3 regions of the Pseudogulbenkiania sp. FW507-F1 genome follow, and region 3 is predicted to be linked to each of the others. Evidence: riboswitches for the same ligand, from Rfam matches in the RefSeq annotation. Region 3 holds a riboswitch; each other region holds the start of a gene.
The links. Region 3 has a riboswitch for glycine ahead of gcvT (glycine cleavage system aminomethyltransferase GcvT). Riboswitches for the same ligand answer to the same signal wherever they lie in the genome.
Positions count from the first base shown of each region.

Region 1: another riboswitch for glycine. It lies ahead of gcvH (glycine cleavage system protein GcvH); the one in region 3 lies ahead of gcvT (glycine cleavage system aminomethyltransferase GcvT).
Region 2: another riboswitch for glycine. It lies ahead of glyA (serine hydroxymethyltransferase); the one in region 3 lies ahead of gcvT (glycine cleavage system aminomethyltransferase GcvT).

Region 1 is NZ_JBYSWM010000004.1:100,417-108,026, reverse strand. Features, by position in the region: gene AC3WG5_RS04010 (EAL domain-containing protein) at 1-1,549, shown strand, start outside; gene AC3WG5_RS04005 (helix-turn-helix domain-containing protein) at 1,963-2,262, shown strand; gene AC3WG5_RS04000 (DUF7230 family protein) at 2,367-2,585, opposite strand; glycine riboswitch at 3,076-3,162, shown strand; gene gcvH (glycine cleavage system protein GcvH) at 3,389-3,763, shown strand; gene gcvP (aminomethyl-transferring glycine dehydrogenase) at 3,775-6,639, shown strand; gene glyA (serine hydroxymethyltransferase) at 6,696-7,610, shown strand, end outside.
Region 2 is NZ_JBYSWM010000028.1:4,631-12,240, reverse strand. Features, by position in the region: gene AC3WG5_RS15780 (CbbQ/NirQ/NorQ/GpvN family protein) at 1-164, opposite strand, end outside; gene AC3WG5_RS15775 (cytochrome C oxidase subunit IV family protein) at 174-434, opposite strand; gene AC3WG5_RS15770 (cytochrome c oxidase subunit 3 family protein) at 592-1,182, opposite strand; gene AC3WG5_RS15765 (cbb3-type cytochrome c oxidase subunit I) at 1,296-2,741, opposite strand; gene AC3WG5_RS15760 (c-type cytochrome) at 2,787-3,212, opposite strand; gene cobA (uroporphyrinogen-III C-methyltransferase) at 3,366-4,205, shown strand; glycine riboswitch at 4,469-4,557, shown strand; gene glyA (serine hydroxymethyltransferase) at 4,812-6,068, shown strand; gene AC3WG5_RS15745 (L-serine ammonia-lyase) at 6,299-7,610, shown strand, end outside.
Region 3 is NZ_JBYSWM010000025.1:35,949-43,558, reverse strand. Features, by position in the region: gene AC3WG5_RS15200 (sensor histidine kinase) at 1-580, shown strand, start outside; gene fdxA (ferredoxin FdxA) at 795-1,118, opposite strand; gene gluQRS (tRNA glutamyl-Q(34) synthetase GluQRS) at 1,203-2,105, shown strand; glycine riboswitch at 2,245-2,340, shown strand; glycine riboswitch at 2,360-2,467, shown strand; gene gcvT (glycine cleavage system aminomethyltransferase GcvT) at 2,499-3,587, shown strand; gene gcvH (glycine cleavage system protein GcvH) at 3,684-4,070, shown strand; gene gcvP (aminomethyl-transferring glycine dehydrogenase) at 4,170-7,025, shown strand; gene AC3WG5_RS15170 (isovaleryl-CoA dehydrogenase) at 7,218-7,610, shown strand, end outside.

The DNA.
Region 1 (7,610 bases), on a different contig from region 3:
GAGCGATCCACATAGCCGGTGGCCGGGCGATCTATTAAACGGCACGACGGCAGGACTGGCCTGCCCTCTGCGCGTGGGAAACCGGGTGATCGGCGCCTTGACCATCTACGATGCCGAGGCAGACTCCTTTGGTGCTGACGAAATCGCGTTGCTCACCGAGTCGAGCGAAGATCTGGCGTTTGGCATTGCCACTTTACGGAACCATGTTGAGCAGAAGCGCACCCAGGCGGCCATGCATCACTTGATGCGGCACGATCCGCTGACCGGGCTGCCCAATGCGCTGCAGTTCGAGGAGGCGCTTTCCGCCGCCCTCAGAACCAGCATGCAAGAGGCGCAACCGCTTGCCACGCTGCAACTCAATATTGAGCGGCTCAGCGAGATCAATGATGCATTGGGCTTTGTCTACGGCGACCAGATCCTGTGTGATTTCGGTTTTCGACTACAGGGCTGCGTGCCTGCCACTGCCCTCGTGGCACGGATACGTGGCGACGAATTCGCGGTGCTCCTGCCCGGCAGTGACGCCCAGGCGGCATTGACTGCCGTCGAAGCCGTGGAACTTGAGTTGGCGCGCGCTTTTCCTGTGGCCGACATCGCTTTGGACGTTAGCGCGAAGACAGGCATTGCCCTGTTTCCAGAACATGGCACAACGACACACGATCTGCTTCGCCGCATGGACAAGGCCGTCAATCAGGCCAAGAAGCGTGGTTTGAGCCATGTGGTATTCGACCCTGGAGAGGCCCATGCTCAGGCTGACCGTCTGGTCATGGTGGGCGAGTTGCGGCGGGCTATCGAAGGAGGAGAACTGCGCGTATACCTGCAGCCCAAGGTCGAGTTTGCCACGGGCCGGGTGAGTGGCGCTGAAGCGCTGGTGCGCTGGCACCATTCGCGGCTTGGCCTGCTGACACCCGCCATGTTCATTGGTTTGGCTGAGCATACCGGCCTGATTCGCCCACTGACGGAGTGGGTCATTGGTGCCACGCTTGATTTGTTGCAAAGCTGGCATGCCCGAGGCTGCGCCGTTCCCATTGCCGTCAACCTGTCGGCACGCAGTCTGCATGATGAGAGTCTGTTGGACAAGATCCGCCTGTGGCAGGCTGCCCGTGGGATTGGACCTGGCTGGCTGGAGGTGGAAATCACCGAGAGTTCCGTCATGGAAGATCCCGAATTGGCGCTTGGTATTCTACATAGCCTGCACGCTGGGGGCATTCCGCTCTATATCGACGATTTTGGCACCGGTTATTCTTCATTGAACTATCTGCAGAAGTTGCCGGTGGACTATATCAAGATCGACCAGTCATTCGTGGCGAACATGTCCCGCAGCAAAGACTCGGCGATGATCGTGCGCTCCACCATCGATCTCGTGCGTGACTTGGGCCGCAAAACCGTGGCCGAAGGCATTGAAACCCAGGAGCACTGGGAGCAACTGTCCCGACTGGGATGCGACTATGCACAGGGCTACTTCATCGCCAAGCCGATGCCGGCCGAAGCCTTCCAGGAGTGGGTTGAGAATTTCATCCCACCCGTGCCAGCGACTGAGTCCGCTCATTGAACGGCCCGGCCTAAGGGGGGCATCCAAGGGTTCGGCCCCGCACTCCAAACCCGGCAGGAACCGTGCCCTCTCCGTATCGGGCCGCGCTGTCTGATAGCGGCTCTCCCGGTGTTTTTCCTGGCGACTCTGCCCTATTTGCCGCCGCCATGTCGTACACGTCGCCTTGTCGCTTGTTGATTCATCCTGTTGCCAGGATGGTCTGTCGTAGAGGCCGCGTTGTTACACCCAGCGAGCTTGCTTGAGGCCGCTGCCGGCCGGTTTGTTTGGTATCGCGTGGACGATCGAGGAACGGTGTTTGCGGCGAGTGTTATTAAATAAATGGCATATTTATTAACAAATATTTGCAATTTGCCTGAGGTGAGGCTACCCACTCCCCATTTATCATTGCGGCACCCACAAACAGGAGCCCAATGATGACATCGCACAAAGCCCTACCTCATCCTCGCGAAGTTCGTCTGAAGCGAGGGCTGAACCAGGTGCAATTCTGGAGCCTGATCGGCGTCACTCAATCTGGAGGGTCGCGCTACGAGTCGGGCCGAAACATGCCGCGCCCGGTGCGGGAACTGTTCCGCCTGGTGCATATCGAGCAAGTTGACCTTGCCATCATCAACCGTGAGGACATGGAGGTCATTGGTCTTCTCAAGACGCAATTTCCAGATTTGTACGAAAGTTTGAAGAAGGCGGTATCGGCGACATCACGTGAAGAGCAGTGATTTGTCGCGTTGGTTTTCAGGCGCTCTACAGCCTGACCTGATAGCTGGCATCTGAAATCTTGGCTTGATGGAGCGCCCCTTGCCCATGTTGGCAAGGCGAGGCATTACAAGCTGGGCAGGAGTCGTGTGGAATCGGACTTTGGGCTCGTGGCTGACGCCAGATTCCAGCTCAATAAAAAAGGCGGGAGAGTAAAACTTCCCGCCTGTTTCTTATGCTTGGCATAGCCTTGCCTGGCTCGCTTCTTTCGATCTGTAAAGGTGGCACAGCGCTGCAGACGTTGTGCGAATTTGGCTACCGGGTTGGTGCGTGGTGGTTTGGCCATCGGGTTCCTTCCAGTTGAGTCGAGGGTGCTCTCTCGACAGACGAATGAGTAGACTGCACCACCGGTTTTCCGTTCCCCGAGAGTGTCAATTTTTCGAACGGCGACGAGGCCGTCCCGGTGTTCGGGATTGTCCGCACCTGACGTGATGCATGGAACGCTGAAACCTCATGCCCGGCTCGTCTTCACGATGGTCTTTACCTGGGCAGACGGTGAGTCTCCCCCGAGGGAGTTGCGCCCCCCTCGAGAACGGTCGCGCGTCTCCATGTCCGCTGTTGCGGGGCGAGTGTTGAATAGCAATGTTCAGATATGTACTTCGCCAAATACCGAAGTATCGGGCCGGGCCTTTGATGCCGAGAGGCCCGTCTGGTCTGGGTTTGCGCCAGCTATTGGCGGCGGCGCGCGACGGGTGCCGCGTATCTGGCCTCGGCGGCGCGGGTGTTTTGCTGTTGACAGTCCCGGAACCCCTCCTCTAGATTGGGCATCAAGCTATCGGGATGTGACAGGAGAGACCGCCATGTGGCGGCGCCGAAGGGGAATCGCCCCAGAAACTCTCAGGCAAAAGGACTGCCGCATCGACTAGCTCTCTGGAGAGTAGGCCCACGAGGCCTCGCCGAAGGAAAAGCGTTCCCGTCCGGGTCCGTAATCTCTCAGGCAAATGGACAGAGGGGGCATCAGGCTCACGCCGCCTGGAATGCCCCGCTAAAGTCCGGATGCCGATCCCCCGATCGTCCCCTGCTTTCGCCGTTGTACTCCAGGCTTGCGTTGGCCCGTTTCACTTCACGCAACCCTGTCAGGAGAGAGCAATGAGCGACATCAAATACACCGAATCCCACGAATGGCTGCGCCTGGAGGCGGACGGTAGCGCCACCGTTGGCGTCACCGACTACGCCCAGAACTTGCTGGGCGACCTGGTTTACGTGGCGCTGCCCCGGGAGGGCGATCGTTTCGCCCAGGGCGAGGAAGCGGCCACCATCGAATCGGTCAAGGCCGCCGGCGAGATCAAAATTCCGGTGGATGGCACCGTCGTGTCCGTCAACGACGCGCTGGCCGACGAGCCGAGCCTGGTGAACGAGGCGGCGGAAAGCGCGGGCTGGTTCTTCCGCATGCGTATCGACAACCCGGAGCAACTGGCCGGGTTGATGGATGCCGCCGGCTACCACGCCTACATCGGCGCATAGGGGGATGGGTCATGGCTACGTTTGATTCCCTCACGCAGCGCGAGCTGTTCGTGCGCCGCCACATCGGCCCGGATGCCGGTGAACAGGCCGAGATGTTGGCTGAACTGAATGTCGGCTCGCTGGACGAGTTCATCCGGCAAGTGGTGCCGGCGGCGATCCGCCGTCACGAGCCGCTGGCCCTCGCCGCGGGCTGCACCGAAGCCGAGGCGTTGCACAAGCTGGCCGACATCGCCAGCCGCAACAAAGTGTTCAAGTCGTTCATCGGCATGGGCTACCACGACACCCACACCCCGCCGGTGATCCAGCGCAACGTGCTGGAGAACCCGGCCTGGTACACCGCCTACACCCCGTACCAGCCGGAGATTTCGCAGGGCCGTCTGGAGGCGCTGCTCAATTTCCAGACCATGATCGCCGACCTCACCGGCATGGAGATCGCCAACGCCTCGATGCTGGATGAAGGCACGGCGGCGGCCGAGGCGATGACCTTCTGCCAGCGCCTGGCCAAATCGAAGAGCCCGGTGTTTTTCGTGGCGGCCGACTGCCATCCGCAGACGATCGAGATCATCCGCACCCGCGCCGAGCCGATCGGCATCGAGGTGGTGGTGGGTGACCCGCGCCGCGATCTGGCCGGTGTCGACTGCTTTGGCGTGCTGCTGCAGTATCCGGGCACGTTCGGCGACATCCACGACTACCAGGGCGTAATCGACGCGGCGCATGCCAAGGGCGCGCTGGCGGTGGTGGCCGCCGACTTGCTGGCGCTGACGCTACTGACCCCGCCGGGCGAATTTGGCGCCGACGTGGCGATCGGCACCACGCAGCGTTTTGGCGTGCCGCTCGGCTTCGGTGGCCCGCACGCCGGCTACCTGGCGACCCGCGACGCCTTCAAGCGCAGCATGCCGGGCCGTCTGGTCGGGGTGTCGATCGACGCGCACGGCCGCCCTGCCCTGCGGCTGGCGATGCAGACGCGCGAACAGCATATCCGCCGCGAGAAGGCGACCAGCAACATCTGCACCGCGCAGGTGCTGCTGGCCAACATCGCCGGACTGTACGCGGCTTACCATGGCCCGCAGGGGCTGAGCACCATCGCCCGGCGCGTGCACCGGCTGACCGTGACCCTGGCGGCCGGCCTGCGCCAGCTCGGCTACAGCGTGCCGACCGAGTACTGCTTCGACACGCTGACCGTCGACGGCGGCGCGCAGACCGCTGCGCTGCATGCCGGCGCCCGCTCCTACTCGATCAACCTGCGTGTCATCGACGCGCAGCGCCTCGGTATCGCGCTGGACGAGACCACCACGGCCGAGGACGTGACGACGCTGTGGGCGATCTTTGCCCAGGGCAAGCCGGTGCCGGATTTTGCCGCGCTGGAGGCGGCCACGCCGGATGCGCTGCCGGGGCAACTCAAGCGCGGCAGCGCCTTCCTCACCCACCCGGTGTTCAACAGCCATCACTCGGAAACGCAGATGCTGCGCTACCTGCGCGCGCTGGCCGACAAGGACCTGGCGCTGGATCGCACCATGATCCCGCTGGGCAGTTGCACCATGAAGCTCAACGCCACCAGCGAGATGCTGCCGATCACCTGGCCCGAGTTCGCCAGGCTGCACCCGTTCGCGCCGGCCGAGCAGGCCGAGGGCTACCGTGCGCTGACGCAGGAGCTGGAGGCGATGCTGTGCGCGGTGACCGGCTACGACGCGGTGTCGCTGCAGCCGAACGCCGGCTCGCAGGGCGAATACGCGGGCCTGTTGGCGATTCGCGCCTATCACGCCAGCCGTGGCGAGGGGCAGCGCACCGTGTGCCTGATCCCCTCCTCGGCGCACGGCACCAACCCGGCCTCGGCGCAGATGGTCGGCATGCAGGTGGTGGTGGTCAAGTGCGACGACGCCGGCAACGTCGACGTCGATGATCTGAAGGCGAAGGCGGCGCAGCACAGCCATGAGCTGGCCGCGATCATGATCACCTACCCGTCCACCCACGGCGTGTTCGAGGAGCGCGTGCGCGAGATCTGCGACGTGGTGCACGCGCACGGCGGCCAGGTCTACATCGACGGCGCCAACATGAACGCGCTGGTGGGCCTGGCGCAGCCGGGCAGCTTCGGCGGCGACGTGTCGCACCTCAACCTGCACAAGACCTTCTGCATTCCGCACGGTGGTGGCGGTCCGGGTGTCGGCCCGATCGGCGTCAAGGCGCATCTGGCGCCGTTCCTGCCGGGCCATCGGCAGGGCGGGCTCGCCGGCGGCGGCGCGGTGTCGGCGGCACCGTTCGGCAGCGCCAGCATCCTGCCGATCACCTGGACCTACATCACGCTGATGGGGGCGGCAGGGCTGCAGCGCGCCACCGAGCTGGCGATCCTCAACGCCAACTACATCGCCAGCCGCTTGGCGCCGTATTACCCGATCCTCTACACCGGGCCGAACGGGCGCGTGGCACACGAGTGCATCGTCGACCTGCGCCCCCTGAAGGACGCCAGCGGCATCAGCGTGGACGACGTGGCCAAGCGCCTGATCGATTTCGGCTTCCACGCACCGACCATGAGCTTCCCGGTGGCGGGCACGCTGATGATCGAGCCGACCGAGTCGGAGTCGAAGGCCGAGCTGGACCGCTTCATCGACGCGATGATTGCCATCAGAGCCGAGATCGCCGCGGTGGAGGCCGGCACGCTGGATGCGCACGACAACCCGCTCAAGCACGCGCCGCACACGGCGGCCGAGCTGGTGGGCGAATGGGATCACGCCTATTCGCGCGAGCAGGCGGTGTATCCGCACGGCGTGGCGCGCTCGGCGCCCGGCAAGTATTGGCCGCCGGTGAGCCGTGTCGACAACGTCCATGGTGACCGCAACCTGGTGTGCTCCTGCCCCCCGCTGTCGGACTACCCGAACTGACCCTGCCCGGCCGAGGGTTGCCGCTTTGGCGGCAACCGCGCCAGAGGAGAATGCAGATGTATACCCAAGACATGCACATCGAAGGCTTCGACGACGAACTGTGGAACGCGCTGGAGGCGGAACGCCAGCGCCAGGAAGACCACATCGAGCTCATCGCCTCCGAAAACTACACCAGTCCGCGCGTGATGCAGGCGCAGGGCTCGGTGCTCACCAACAAGTACGCCGAAGGCTATCCGGGCAAGCGCTACTACGGCGGCTGCGAACACGTCGACGTGGTCGAGCAGCTCTCCATCGATCGCGCCAAGCAGCTGTTCGGCGCCGACTACGCCAACGTGCAACCGCACTCCGGCAGCCAGGCCAACGCCGCCGTCTACATGGCGCTCTTGGAGCCGCACGACACCGTGCTCGGCATGAGCCTGGCGCACGGCGGCCACCTCACCCACGGCGCCAAGGTCAACTTCTCCGGCAAGCTCTACAACGCGGTGCAGTACGGCCTCAACCCGGACACCGGGCTGATCGACTACGACGAAGTGCAAAGGTTGGCCGAAGAACACCGCCCGAAGATGATCGTGGCCGGCTTCTCCGCCTACGCCCGGGTGCTGGATTTCGCCCGTTTCCGTGAAATCGCCGACTCGGTGGGAGCCTACCTGTTCGTCGACATGGCGCACGTCGCGGGCCTGGTCGCCGCCGGGCTGTACCCGAACCCGGTGCCGTCCGCCGACGTCGTCACCACCACCACCCACAAGACCCTGCGCGGCCCGCGCGGCGGCCTGATTCTGGCCAAGAGCAACCCAGAGCTGGAGAAGAAGTTCAGCTCGCTGGTGTTCCCCGGCATCCAGGGCGGCCCGCTGATGCACGTAATTGCGGCAAAAGCTGTCGCTTTTAGAGAGGCGCTGCTGCCGGAATTCGCAGACTATCAGCGACGGGTCATCGCCAACGCCCGCGCCATGGTCACGGTATTCCAGGAGCGC
Region 2 (7,610 bases), on a different contig from region 3:
CGCGCCGCCATGTGGGCGACGAAGCGGGTCTTGCCGCAGCCGGTGGGGCCCTTGATCAGCACCGGCAGCTGCTGACGCCAGGCGGCCTCGAACAGCTCGCATTCGGAGCCGACCGGCTGGTAGAAAGGAACATCAAGCTGGGCCGAAACGGTGGGTGCGTTCATGGCGTTCTCTCACAGGAAACTAAAAATCAACACGGCGCTCACCAGCGCCAGCCAGCCGTGCACGGTCAGCCGCAGCCAGGCTGGGGCGTGGCGCAGGGCCATGTAGTGCTCGACGATGGCCAGACCCTTGAGCCAGGCCACCGACAACGCCGCCAGCGCAAGGTGGCCGGGGGTGAGGTGAGCGTCAGCAAGAAAAGCCGCCAGCAGGGTCAGCGCGGTCAACCACAGCCACACCCGCCAGACGGTAGGGAAATCTCTCAAAGCGTTCATAGTCATCAACTTACGCGTCGGGCCCCGGCCTCACCTTGACCAAGGGCAAGCAATAAAAATCACTCAGAACCGGTTCAGGATGTGTCGCGGGTGGCCCTCGGCTGGGCTACGCCATGGCGTCCCGATCAGGGACGTGCAACACGATCGTGGACAGGCTCTAACGTGCCACGTACACCAGCGCGAACAGCACCACCCACACCAGGTCCACCATGTGCCAGTAGGCGGCGGCGGTCTCCACACCGGCGAGCTGGCCCGGCCGGTAGCGCCCGTCGCGGGCGTACACGGCCACGGCACCGATGATCACCATGCCGAGGATGACGTGCAGGAAGTGGAAGAAGGTGAGCGACAGGTAGAACATCCAGAAGGTGTCGCTCGACAGCGTGATGCCGGCGGCGAACTTGCCGGCGAACTCGCCGCACTTGAGCACCACGAAGCCCATTCCCAGCGCCACGGTCAGCCACAGCAGACGCCGGGCGGTGCGCTGGCGATCGAGCACGAAGGCCCGCACCGCCGCCGACACGCTGGCGCTGCCGGCAATCAGCAGCAGGGTATTGACGGTGGGCACGCCCAGCGCCAGCTGGCGCTGGCCGGCGACGAAGGTGGCAGGGTCGTGCGCCCGGGCATAGCCGTAGGCGAGAAAGAACACCCCGAACACCAGCAGCTCGGCGAGGATGAAGAACCACATCGCCAGATCGCCCGGCACCTCGCGCGGGTTGGCCGAAGCCGACAGGGTTACGCTCTGGTTCATATTTGCCTCCCAGGGTCCGGCCCGGCCCCGCATCGCACACGCAGCGGGCCAAACCGGCTTCCGATAAAAAAAGGCGACCCGAATCCCCCCGGGCCGCCTTTAGCTACACACACTCAGTGGGCGGCTTCGTCGGTCTTGCCCTTGACGAAGAAGCTGATGATGTAGAGCGCGAGACCGATGAAGAACACCACACCGCTGGCTTCACGCAGCCAGTAGTAGGTCGCGGCATGGTCCTGAGCGGCCATGAACGGCATCGGCGTGGTACCCATGCGCTGCAGCGACACCTGCACGTAGCCGGCGGCGGTCAGGAACAGCGTGATGGCCACCATGGCGAGGGTCATCAGCCAGAACGACACCATCTCCAGTTTCTGGGCGCCGCGGCTGTTGGCCTCGCGACCACGCAGCTTGGGCATGGTGTAGGAGATCATCGTGATCACCACCATGGCGTAGGCACCGTAGAAGGCCATGTGACCGTGCGCGGCGGTGAGCTGGGTGCCGTGCGTCAGGTAGTTCACCGGAGCCAGCGTATGCAGGAAGCCCCACACCCCGGCGCCGAGGAAGGCCATCACACCGGTCCCCAGGGCCCACAGCACGGCGGCCTTGTTCGGATGTTCGCGACGGCGACGGTTGACCATGTTGAAGGCGAACAGCGTCATCATGAAGAACGGAATCGGTTCGATCGCCGAGAAGATCGAGCCCCACCACTGCCAGTACCCCGGGGTACCGATCCAGTAGTAGTGGTGACCGGTGCCGATGATGCCGGAGATCAGCGTCATGGCGATGATCACGTACAGCCACTTCTCCACCACCTCGCGGTCGACGCCGGTCACCTTGATCAGCACGAAGGCCAGCATGGCGCCCATGATCAGTTCCCACACGCCTTCCACCCACAGGTGCACCACGTACCACCAGAAGTACTTGTCCAGCACCAGGTTGGTCGGGTTGTAGAACGAGAACAGGAAGAAGATCGCCAGGCCCCACAGCCCCAGCATCATCACCAGGCTGACGCTGGTCTTGCGGCCGGACAGCACGGTCATCGACAGGTTGTAGAGGAAGGACAGCGCCACCAGCACGATCCCCACCTTGGTGATGGTGGGCTGCTCCAGGAACTCGCGTCCCATGGTCGGCAGGATCTCGTTATGGGTCAGCTGGGCCAGCGTGGCGTACGGTACCGACAGGTAGCCGACGATGGTCAGGGCGCCCGCCACCAGGAACACCCAGAAGGTGATGATGGCGAGTTTAGGACTGTGCAGCTCCCGTTCCGACTCCTCCGGAATCATGTAGTAACCGGCGCCCATGAAGCCGAACAGCAGCCACACGATCAACAGGTTGGTGTGCACCATGCGCGCCACGTTGAACGGAATTTCCGGGAACAGGAAATCACCGATCACGTACTGCAGGCCCATGATCAGGCCGAACACGATCTGGCCGAAGAACAGCCCGATGGCGGCAATGAAGTAAGGCTTGGCTACCGCCTGCGAGCGGTATTTCAGCCGGGTGGCGGCGTGTTCCTCCACACCCCGAGGGGTGTCGAGAACCGCCGTGGTCGAGGTACTCATGCGAATCTCCCTAAATCTGACAAGAATTCATCCCGCTCGGCAGCCTTAGCCTTCGATGTTGGGCGGCCAGTTGTTGGTATTGATCTCGGAGCTGTACTTGAGGAAGGCGACCAGGTCGTCCAGTTCGCCGTCGGTCAGATGGAACTGCGGCATCTGGCGACGACCCGGGGCGCCGGTCGGCTGACCCTTGATCCAGGCCTTGATGAACTCCGGTCCGCGGCGCTGGTAGACGTTGCCCAGTTCCGGCGCAAAGTAGGCGCCCTCACCCAACAGGGTGTGGCAGCCGATACAGTTGCGCGTCTCCCAGATGTTCTTGCCGCGCGCGACCTGCTCGGTCAGGTTGACGCGGTTGTCGCGCTTGGGCAGCGCCTGGGTGGTATCGAACGTCAATGCAAGAAACAACAGAAAGAAAAACACCGCCCCACCATAGAAAATATTGCGGGCGGTCGACTTGGTGAAGCTGGCGCTCATACGGCCTCCTATCACATATCACCGGAAACACCCGGTGCCTGGGGTAAACTGTATGGGCGATACATGTTTACGACATTGATGCGAATCAACGATTTCCCGGCCGCGCCATTCCTACACTTGCGCCATTGTCATCGCCTTGCTGCAGGAGTCCGCATGAACCACCCCGCCTCTCCCCCCCTCTCGGCAGCGGCCGCCAGCGCCGCTCAGACCGCCTCCGCCAACGACGACTTTCCCCCCGGCACGGTCTGTCTGATCGGCGCCGGACCGGGTGATCCGGAGCTCATCACGGTCAAGGGACTGGCCCGGTTGCAACGAGCCGAGGTGGTGCTGTACGACCACCTGGTCGACCCCGCCGTGCTGGCACTGGCGTCGCCCTCGGCCTGGCGCATTGACGTCGGCAAGGAAGCCAGCCGCCACACCTTGCCGCAGGGCGAGATCAACGCCCTGCTGATCCGCCAGGCACGCCAGGGCCGGCGCGTGGCGCGCCTCAAGGGCGGCGACCCGTTCCTGTTCGGCCGCGGCGGCGAAGAGGTCCAGGCGCTGGCCGAGGCCGGCATTCCGTGCGAAGTGATCCCCGGCATCACCGCCGCCTGCGGTGCCGCGGCGCGCGGGCTGATCCCGCTCACCCACCGCGACCACGCCCAAGGCGTGAGCTTCGTCACCGGCCACCGCCGCGACGGCGAAGACGAACTCGAGTGGACGCGCCACACCGGCGCCGAGGAAACCCTGGTGATCTACATGGGCCTGGCCGAAGCGGCGCGCATCTGTGCCGAGCTGATGCGCCACGGCCGCCCCGGCACCACCCCCGCCGCCGTGATCGAGCGCGCCACCACGCCGCAGCAGCGCATCGTCAGCGCCGACCTGGCCACCCTGCCGGCACGCATCGCGGCGGCCGGCGTGCGTCCGCCAGCCTTGCTGATCATCGGCGAGGTGGTGCGGCTCTACCCGACGCTGAGCGCCGCCTCAGCCCCCGTGGCAGCCGCGCCGGCATGAGCCTGCCGGCACGCACCGGAAGTGTTGCATCGACCCGACACCGGCCCCGAGCAGGGCCGGCGCGCATCGGCCCGGCGGTAGCGGCTCGGCAGCTCAACAGCCGACCAGTTTCGTCACCAAAGCGACTATTCTCCCCGCCGGCTCCCCGCGTCGGCGGGCACCGCCGACACCCTGCCCGCTGCGCCGCGTCCGTGCCGCCGCCGGCGCGTGACGAATCACGTTGACAGGCTGCGGCGGCATCTCTAGATTCGGCACCAGCCGCGTCAAACATTGCGGGAGAGACCACCTTGAGCGGTGGCGCCGAAGGGGTATCGCCCCAGAAACTCTCAGGCAAAAGAACCGCAATGTCGTTCGGCTCTCTGGAGAGTAGGCCCGTGAGGCCTCGCCGAAGGAAGCATGGCCGGGTGCCCGTCACCCCGCCGTAATCTCTCAGGCAAAAGGACAGAGGGGGCGTCATCTGACCTGTGTCGGATGGGGACCCGCGTCCGTGCCGTTGCACCCGCCCTTTACCCCTTCCCTCGCCCGTGCGGGCCACAGGTCGACACCAACGACCGGGCACGCGGCGGCCGCCATTGGCCGCCGGCCCTGCAACAACAAGGACAGCACATGTTTACCCAGGATATGCAGATTGCCGGCTTCGACGACGCCCTGTGGAACGCGCTGGAGGCCGAGCGCCAGCGCCAGGAAGATCACATCGAGCTGATCGCCTCCGAAAACTACACCAGCCCGCGCGTGATGCAGGCGCAGGGCTCGCAACTCACCAACAAATATGCCGAAGGCTACCCCGGCAAGCGCTACTACGGCGGCTGCGAGCACGTCGACGTGGTCGAGCAGCTCGCCATCGACCGCGCCAAGCAGCTGTTCGGCGCCGACTACGCCAACGTGCAGCCGCACTCCGGCTCGCAGGCCAACGCCGCCGTCTACATGGCGCTCTTGGAACCGCACGACACCGTGCTGGGCATGAGCCTGGCGCACGGCGGCCATCTCACCCACGGCGCCAAGGTCAACTTCTCCGGCAAGATCTACAACGCGGTACAGTACGGCCTCAACCCGGACACCGGCGAGATCGACTACGACGAAGTGCAAAGGTTGGCCGAAGAACACAAGCCGAAGATGATCGTGGCCGGCTTCTCCGCCTACTCCCTGGTGCTCGACTTCGCCCGCTTCCGCGAAATCGCCGACAGCGTCGGTGCCTACCTGTTCGTCGACATGGCGCACGTCGCCGGCCTGGTCGCCGCCGGGCTCTACCCGAACCCGGTGCCGTTCGCCGACGTCGTCACCACCACCACCCACAAGACCCTGCGCGGCCCGCGCGGCGGCCTGATCCTGTGCAAGAGCAACCCGGAGCTGGAGAAGAAGTTCAACTCGCTGGTGTTCCCCGGCATCCAGGGCGGCCCGCTGATGCACGTCATCGCCGCCAAGGCGGTGGCCTTCCTCGAGGCGCAGCAGCCGGAATTCAAGGCCTACCAGCAACAGGTCATCGCCAACGCCCGCGCCATGGTCACGGTGTTCCAGAACCGCGGTTACAGCGTGGTGTCCAACAAGACGGACGACCACCTGTTCCTGCTGTCGCTGATCAGCCAGGGGCTGACCGGCAAGGCGGCTGACGCGGCACTGGGCGCGGCGCACATCACGGTGAACAAGAACGCCGTGCCGAACGACCCGCAAAGCCCGTTCGTCACCAGCGGCATCCGCATCGGCACCCCGGCCGTCACCACGCGCGGCTTCAAGGAAGCCGAAGTGGAGCGCGTGGCCGGCTGGATCTGCGACATCCTCGACGACATCGAGAACCCGGCGGTGATCGAGCGCGTCAAGCACCAGGTGGCCGAGCTGTGCGCAGCTTTCCCGGTGTACCGCGGCTAAGAACCCGCCTCACGATCGGTCGCGCACGCCGCAGGATGGGGGCAATTCAGAGGAACCCATCATCGATGGATTTCCCATCCTGCGATGAGGACAATGCCAACAGCCCTCTCGGAAACGTGGCAGGATCGTGACCCTTGATCAAGTTTTACCCCGGCCGGAAACGGCCGGGGGTTGTCTCCCGAATTCATCAGGCCCCCGCCTAGCGGGGTGCCGTAGCAAGAGAAGCAACCATGGCAATCAGCGTCTTTGACCTGTTCAAGATCGGTATCGGCCCGTCCAGTTCGCACACCGTGGGGCCGATGCGTGCCGCGCGCCAGTTCGTCGCCCGGCTGGAGAAGGACGGCCTGCTGGAAAGAGTGGCCAGCGTGCGCAGCGAGCTGTTCGGCTCACTCGGCGCCACCGGCAAGGGCCACGGCTCGGACGTGGCGGTACTGCTCGGCCTGCAGGGCGAACTACCGGACGAAGTCGACACCGACGCGGTGCCGGCCATGGTGGCAGCAATCCGCAGCAACAAACGGCTGTCGCTGCTCGGCCAGCACGAAGTGGTGTTCACCGAGCCGGAGCACCTGGTGCTGCACAAGCGCAAGTCGCTGCCCTTCCACCCCAACGGCATGACCTTCGAGGCCCGCGACGACGCCGGCAACGTGCTCGACAAGCGCGCCTACTACTCGGTAGGTGGTGGCTTCGTGGTGGACGAGGCGGCGGTGGAGGCCGGCTTCGTGCCGCCCGGCGCCACCGAGCTGCGCCATCCCTTCAACAACGCCGCCGAGCTGCTGGCGCTGTGCAAGGAGCACAACAAGCCGATCAGCCAGATCATGCTGGAGAACGAACTGGCCTGGCGTAGCGAGGAAGAAGTGCGCGCCGGCCTGCTCAACATCTGGCACGTGATGCAGGCGTGCGTGAAACGCGGCTGCGCCCACGAAGGCATCCTGCCCGGCGGCATGAAAGTCAAGCGCCGCGCCGCCGATATGCACCGCAAGCTGCTGGCGGCGCCCGAGGCCAGCCTGCGCGACCCGCTCACGGTGATCGACTGGGTCAACCTCTACGCGCTGGCGGTAAACGAAGAGAACGCCGGCGGCGGCCGCGTGGTGACCGCGCCGACCAACGGCGCGGCCGGCATCGTGCCGGCGGTGCTGCACTACTATTCCCGCTTCGTGCCCGGCGCCAATGAAGACGGCGTGGTGCGCTTCCTGTTGACGGCCGGCGCCATCGGCATCCTGTTCAAGCTCAACGCCTCGATCTCGGGGGCGGAAGTCGGCTGCCAGGGCGAAGTCGGCTCGGCCTGTTCGATGGCAGCGGGCGGGTTGGCCGAAGTGATGGGTGGCACCCCGGAGCAGGTGGAAAACGCCGCCGAGATCGGCATGGAACACAATCTCGGCCTCACCTGCGACCCGGTGGGCGGCCTGGTGCAGGTGCCCTGCATCGAACGCAACGCCATGGCCTCGGTCAAGGCCATCAACGCGGTGCGCATGGCGCTGCGCGGCGACGGCCAGCACTTCGTCTCGCTCGACCGCGTCATCAAGACCATGCGCGACACCGGTC
Region 3 (7,610 bases):
CACCGCCAACTTGCGCCAGCCCAGCCTGGGGGAGGCGGAGCGAGAGCGCTTCATCGACAAGAGCCTGGCTCGTTTGAAGGCGCTGGAAGGGCTGATCCAGAACATGCTGAGCTTCGTCAGGGGGCAGGTGAGCGAGCTCGAGCTGCTGGACGTGGCCGGGTTGCTGGAAGAAGTCCGTGCCGTGGTGCAGCCTCATTACGCCGCGCGGGCGGTGCGGCTGGACTGTGACTTTGCGCTGGGCGAGCCGGTGCGGGTGGCGGGAGACCGCAAGGCGCTGGTGGGCATCCTGGTCAATCTGCTGGAGAACGCGCTGCACTTTTCCGTAGAAGGCCAGTGCGTGGTGCTGGGCGCCCGGCTGGAGGGCGGCGCAGTGCGGCTGTGCGTGGTCGACGAGGGCCCGGGGCTGGGCGACGAGTTGCTGGAGCGGGTGTTCGAACCGTTCTTTACCACGCGCTCCGGGGGGACCGGGCTGGGGCTCGCCATCGTCAAGAAAGTGGTGGAGGAACTGCACGGCAGCGTGTGTGCGGGCAACCGCGAGGGCGGGGGCGCCTGCTTCGAGGTGCGGCTACCGCTGGCGTGAGCCGAGCCGCTTGCCGTCCCCGCGATCACGGCTATGGGCACTGGTCGTGGTGTGTGCACCGTACAGGCAGGATGGCAAGGGCTTGCCGGGCCAATCTCTGCGTGCAAATCTATCGCTGAGCCAATTCAAAGATTGGCACGCAGGGATTTGTCCGGCGAAGGATTCGCATGCGAGTGCAATAACGCCAGCAGGGTTTTGCCTGATGGCCCCTTAATTATTCTTCCAGGTACTGGGTCTTGCCGGTGACCTTGGCCCAGTCTTCGTGATCCGGCAGGGGGTCCTTCTTGGCGGCGATCACCGGCCAGACTTTGGACAGCCGGTCGTTGATCTCGATGAAATGCAACTGGTCGGCCGGTACGTCGTCTTCGGCGTAGATCGCTTCGACCGGGCACTCGGCGACGCACAGGGTGCAATCGATGCATTCGTCCGGGTCGATGGCGAGGAAATTGGGGCCTTCATGGAAGCAGTCGACCGGACAGACATCGACGCAGTCGGTGTATTTGCATTTGATACAAGCTTCGGTTACAACGTAGGCCATTGCATTTTCCTTTGGCGATTTGGGCGCTGACACTCAACAGTCTAGCCAATTTTGCCATCGTTTGATTTTCCCGGCTGTTTTCCGATGATGTCTGGCTTCGTTCCCTCCTTGCCCTATCGTGGCCGTTTTGCCCCCAGTCCGACCGGTTTATTGCATGCCGGTTCGTTGACCACCGCCGTCGGCAGCTATCTGGAGGCGCGCACGCGCGGCGGCGTCTGGCTGTTGCGTATGGAGGACCTCGACCCGCCGCGCGAGGTGGCCGGCGCTGCTTCGGCCATCCTGCAGACGCTCGAGGCGCTGGGTTTCGAGTGGGATGGCGCAGTGGAATACCAGAGCCGGCGCCACGAGCTGTACCGCGCCGCGCTGGACCAGCTGACCCGCGATGGCCTGGCGTACGCCTGTGGCTGTACGCGCAAGGAGATCGCGGCACACGCTCGCCGCGGGGTGGACGGCTACGTCTACCCGGGAACCTGCCGCAACGGCTGCGTGGCGGGGCGCGCCGGCCGTGCCTGGCGGCTACGCGTGGCACCGGGCGAGACGGTGTTCGTCGATCGCTTGCAGGGCGAGTACCGCCAGGATCTGGAGCGCGACATTGGCGATTTCGTGCTGCTGCGTGCCGACGGCTTCTGGGCCTACCAGCTGGCGGTGGTGGTGGACGATGCCGCGCAGGGCGTCACCGATATCGTGCGCGGCGCCGACCTCTTGGTGTCGACGCCGCGCCAGATCGCCGTGCAGCGGGCGCTGGGAGTGTCTACCCCGAGTTACTGCCACTTGCCGCTGATGGTCAACGCGGCCGGCGAGAAGCTGTCCAAGCAGACGCTGGCGCCGGCGATTGCCCCGGCGGCAGCGGCAGCGGAGCTGCGCCGTGCGTTGCAGCGCCTCGGGCATGTGCCGCCGAACGAATGCGGCAGCCTGGCCGAGTTGTGGGCCTGGGCGCGCGGGCATTGGTCATTGGACAAGGTGCCGGCCGGGCCGGTGACGGTGTGAGCCGGGCTTCGGCCAACTTGGTCGGGGAAGGGCTGCTGTTGGTTATTGTGTGGGGAAGTAACGTGGCGCTGCGCCTACATAATCGCGGCATGCAGCCGCGTGCGGCTTGCCAGACCGGCGGCCAGCGCCGATAATCTTGCCCCATCTAGCAGGAGAGAGTGGCCGCGCAAGCCGGCCGCCGCCGAAGGCGCAAGTGCACCCGCAATCGCTCAGGCAAAAGGACTGCGAGGATCGGGCCGTCGTTCCATGGGCGGCCCGCCGAATCTGGAGAGCGGCGCCTGGTTCCAGGCGCCCACCGAAGGGGCTAACGGCTGGTGCTGCACCAGTCGGAAAATCTCAGGTGTAGGGACAGAGGGGTGTATAGAAGGATGAACGCACCCTGAAGGACTCCGCATGACGGCCCCGAAACGTACCCCCCTGTTTGACGAACACCTCGCCGCCGGCGCCAAGATGGTCGATTTTGCCGGCTGGGAAATGCCCATCCATTATGGCTCGCAGCTGAAAGAGCACGAGCAGGTGCGCAGCGACGCCGGCATGTTCGATGTCTCCCACATGACCGTGATCGACATCACCGGTGCGGACGCCAAGGCCTGGCTGCAGAAGCTGATCGCCAACGACGTCGCCAAGCTGGGCTTCGAGGGCAAGGCACTGTATTCCGGCATGCTCAACGCCGACGGCGGCGTGGTGGACGACCTGATCGTCTATCTGACTTCGTACGGCTACCGCATGGTGGTCAACGCCGGTACCACCGACAAGGACCTGGCCTGGATGGAGCAGCAGAAAGCCGGTTTCGATGTGACGCTGAAGGTGCGTCGCGATCTGGCCATGCTGGCCGTGCAAGGCCCCAACGCCATTGCCAAAGTGTGCTCGGTGAAGCCGACGCTGGCAGACGCTATTAAATCTCTGAAAATCTTCCAGGGCTTGCCTGCAGGCGACTGGTTCTTTGCGCGAACCGGCTATACCGGCGAAGACGGCCTGGAAATCATGGTGCCGGCCACCGAGGCGCCGGCCTTCTTCCGCGAATTGCTGGCGGCCGGCGTGGCGCCGATCGGTTTGGGCGCGCGCGACACGCTGCGTCTCGAAGCCGGCATGAACCTGTACGGCCACGACATGGACGAGACCGTGTCGCCGCTGGCGGCCGGGATGGGCTGGACCATCGCCTGGGAACCGGCCGAGCGCGACTTCATCGGCCGTCAGGCGCTGGAAGCGCAGAAAGCCGCCGGCGTCGCGATGAAGCAGGTCGGCCTGGTGCTGGAAGGGCGCGGCGTGCTGCGCGAGGGGCAGAAGGTGGTGGTCGAGGGCGCCGGCGAAGGCGTCATCACCAGCGGCACTTTCTCGCCGACGCTGAAGCATTCCATCGCCATCGCCCGCGTACCGGCTGCGACCGGCGAGACCGCCCAGGTCGATCTGCGCGGCACGCTGACCGAGGTGCGCGTGGTCAAGATGCCGTTTGTTCGCAACGGCAAAAAAGTCTTTAATTAAGCCGAGTATCCGGACTGAGTGGAGGCGGGCCAGGCCCGCTTCCGGACGGGGCGGCAAGGCCCCGTCATCAACCTTTTCTACATTGGAGATGCAGTAATGAGCCAAATCCCCGCCGAATTGAAATACGTATCCAGCCACGAATGGCTGCGCCTGGAAGCAGACGGCACCGTGACCGTGGGCATTACCGAACATGCCCAGGAACTGCTGGGCGACATCGTGTTCGTCGAGCTGCCGAAAGTGGGTGCCGTGCTGGGTGACGGCGAACAGGCTGGCGTGGTGGAGTCGGTGAAGGCCGCTTCCGACGTGTACGCGCCGATCGAAGGCGAAGTGGTGGCCGTGAACGGTGAACTGGAAGCCGCGCCGGAACTGGCCAACAGCGAGCCGTACGGCCAGGGCTGGTTCTTCAAGGTCAAGCCGAGCAACGTCGCCGACCTCGACAAGCTGCTCAACGCCGAACAGTACGCCCAGGAAATCGGCGCCTGATCGAGCCGAACCGGCCTCGCGTCCCAGGGCGCGAGGCTTTTGTTTTTATGGGGCCGGCGGCGCCGGCCCATAGTCCTCTTGCATCCGGATACTTGCAACATGACACTCTCTACCCTGTTTAACCACAACGAATTCATCGAACGCCATATCGGCCCGTGCGAGACCGAGAAGGCCGAGATGCTGGCCTACGTCGGCGCCGGCTCCTTCGAGGACCTGGTGGCCCAGACCGTACCGGCCAACATCCGCTTCAACCGCGCGCTGGACCTGCCGCCGGCGCAGCGTGAAGCCGACGCGCTGGCCGACCTGAAAGCGGTCGCCAGCAAGAACGTGGTGAACAAATCCTTCATCGGCCTGGGTTACTACCCGGTGCTCACCCCGGGTGTGATCCTGCGCAACGTGCTGGAAAACCCGGGCTGGTACACCGCCTATACCCCGTACCAGGCCGAAATCGCCCAGGGCCGCCTGGAAGCGCTGCTGAATTTCCAGCAGATGATCATCGATCTCACCGGGCTGGAAATCGCCAACGCCTCGCTGCTGGACGAAGCCACTGCCGCCGCCGAAGCCATGGCTATGGCGCGCCGCGTGTCCAAGTCCAAGTCCGAGCAGTTCTTCGTCGACAGCCGCGTGCTGCCGCAGACGCTGGACGTGATGAAGACCCGTGCCGAGTACTTCGGCTTCGAACTGGTGCTGGGCCATCCGGAAGAGGCCGGCAACGGCGACTACTTCGGCGCGCTGTTCCAGTACCCGGGCGAATCCGGCGAACTGTTGGACCTGACCCCGTACATCGCCGCGGTCAAGGCCAAGGGCGCGCTGGCCATCGTCGCGGCCGACGTGATGGCGTTGGTGGCGCTGAAGTCGCCGGGCGAAATGGGCGCCGACGTGGCGGTGGGCAACACCCAGCGCTTTGGCGTGCCGATGGGCTTCGGTGGCCCGCACGCCGCCTACTTCGCGTTCAAGGACGAGATGAAGCGCTCCGCTCCGGGCCGCATCATCGGCGTGTCGGTCGATGCCAAGGGCAAGACCGCGCTGCGCATGGCGCTGCAGACCCGCGAGCAGCACATCCGCCGCGAGAAGGCCAACTCCAATATTTGTACCTCGCAGGTGCTGCTGGCCAACATCGCCGGCATGTACGCCGTGTACCACGGCGCCGAGGGCGTGAAGCGCATCGCCGCCCGCATCCACCGCCTGGCGGCCATCTTCGCCCACGCGGTGAAGGCGGCTGGTGGCAAGCTGGTGTTCGACCGCTTCTACGACACCGTACAGGTCGAGCTGGGCGCGGATGCGGCCAAGGTCTATGCCGCCGCGCTGGCTGCCGGCATCAACCTGCGTGACGCCGGCAACGGCGTGCTGGGCGTGGCTTTCCACGAAGCTGCCAGCGAAGCCGACCTGGCTCAGCTGATCGAAATCTTCACCGGCAAGCCGGCCGACGTTGCCGCACTGGATGCCGCCGCTGCCGACGCCATCCCGGCCGCGTTGAAGCGCGAATCCGCCATCCTGTCGCACCCGGTGTTCAACACCCACCACAGCGAACACGAGATGCTGCGCTATCTCAAGAAGCTGGAAAACCGCGACCTGGCGATGAACCACTCCATGATCAGCCTCGGCAGCTGCACCATGAAGCTCAACGCCACCAGCGAGATGATCCCGATCACCTGGCCGGAATTCGCCAACATGCACCCGTTCGCCCCGCGCGATCAGGCCGCCGGCTATCTGGAAATGATCGAGGCGCTGCAACAGCAGCTGCTGGCCATCACCGGCTTCGACGCTATCTCGATGCAGCCAAACTCCGGCGCGCAGGGCGAATACGCCGGTATCCTGGCGATCCGCCGCTTCCACGCCAGCCGTGGTGAAGCGCACCGTAACGTCTGCCTGATCCCGCAATCCGCGCACGGCACCAACCCGGCTACCGCGCAGATGCTGGGCATGCAGGTGGTGGTGGTGAAGACCGACGACAACGGCAACGTGGACATGGCCGATCTCCGTGCCAAGGCCGAGCAGCACGCGGCCAACCTGGGCGCGCTGATGATCACCTACCCGTCCACCCACGGCGTGTTCGAGGAAGGCATCAAGGAAATCTGCGAGATCGTGCACGCGGCCGGCGGCCAGGTGTACATGGACGGCGCCAACATGAACGCGCAGGTGGGCCTGACCCGCCCGGCCGACATCGGTGCCGACGTGCTGCACATGAACCTGCACAAGACCTTCTGCATCCCGCACGGCGGCGGCGGCCCGGGCATGGGCCCGATCGGCATGAAGTCGCACCTGGCGCCGTTCATGGCCAACCACGTGGTGTCCGAAGTACCGGGCGCCGTGGCCGGCCAGAGCGCGGTTGCCGCGGCACCGTTCGGTTCCGCGTCGATCCTGCCGATCTCCTTCATGTACATCCGCATGATGGGCGCGGAAGGCATGAAGCACGCCACCGAGATGGCGCTGTTGAACGCCAACTACCTGATGAAGAACCTGTCGGCGCACTACCCGGTGCTGTACACCGGCCGCAACGGCCGTGTGGCGCACGAGTGCATCATCGACCTGCGTCCGCTCAAGGCCGCCTCCGGCATCACCGAGGTGGACGTGGCCAAGCGGCTGATGGACTACGGCTTCCACGCCCCGACCATGAGCTTCCCGGTTGCGGGCACGCTGATGATCGAGCCGACCGAGTCCGAATCCAAGGCCGAACTGGACCACTTCATCGCCGCGATGGTGGCCATCCGCCAGGAAATCGACAAGGTGCAGAACGGTGTCTGGCCGTTGAACAACAACCCGCTGGTGAACGCGCCGCACAGCAAGGCCGACATCGCCGGCGAGTGGACCCGCCCGTACAGCCGCGAAGAAGCCTTCTTCCCGCTGCCGTACGTGCTGGACAACAAGTTCTGGCCGAGCGTGAACCGCATCGACGACGTCTACGGCGACCGCAACCTGGTGTGCAGCTGCCCGTCGGTCGAAGAGTACGAGTAAGCGTCAGGCGCTGTCGGAGCCGGTGTGTCGCACCGCTTCGGCCAACCTTTGACGGCAAACGGCTCCCCATCGCGGGGAGCCGTTTTTGTTTGCCGGTCTGTTGCTTGCCGGGGGCGGGTGGCGGGTCTAGGCTGCAAAAGGACATGGTGGCCGGCGCACCCTCGGCCAGCGTGCTCCGCCAGGAGAATCCGCATGCCCCCGTCTGCCCGCGAAGTCTTGAACCAGCCGCCGCCTCTGGTCGACTACAACCTCTTCAGCAGCGATGTCGCCTTGCAGGAAGGGGTGGTGCGCGAGGGCGCGGCGTGGGCGCGCGAGCCGCTGTTCGACTGCGGCGCGCTGCTGGGGCGGCGTGGCAGCTTCGAGCTGGGTCGGCTCGCCAACCGCTATCCCCCCTTGCTGCACGGCTTCGACGCTCAGGGCTTTCGGCTCGACGAGGTGGAGTTCCACCCCGCCTGGCACATGCTGATGCGCGGCATCGTCGAGCGTGGCCTGCATTGCGCGCCGTGGGAGGAGCCCCGGCCTGGCGCCCATGTGGCGCGCGCCGCCGCCTTCCTGCTGCAGGCCCAGATCGAGGCCGGCACGCTG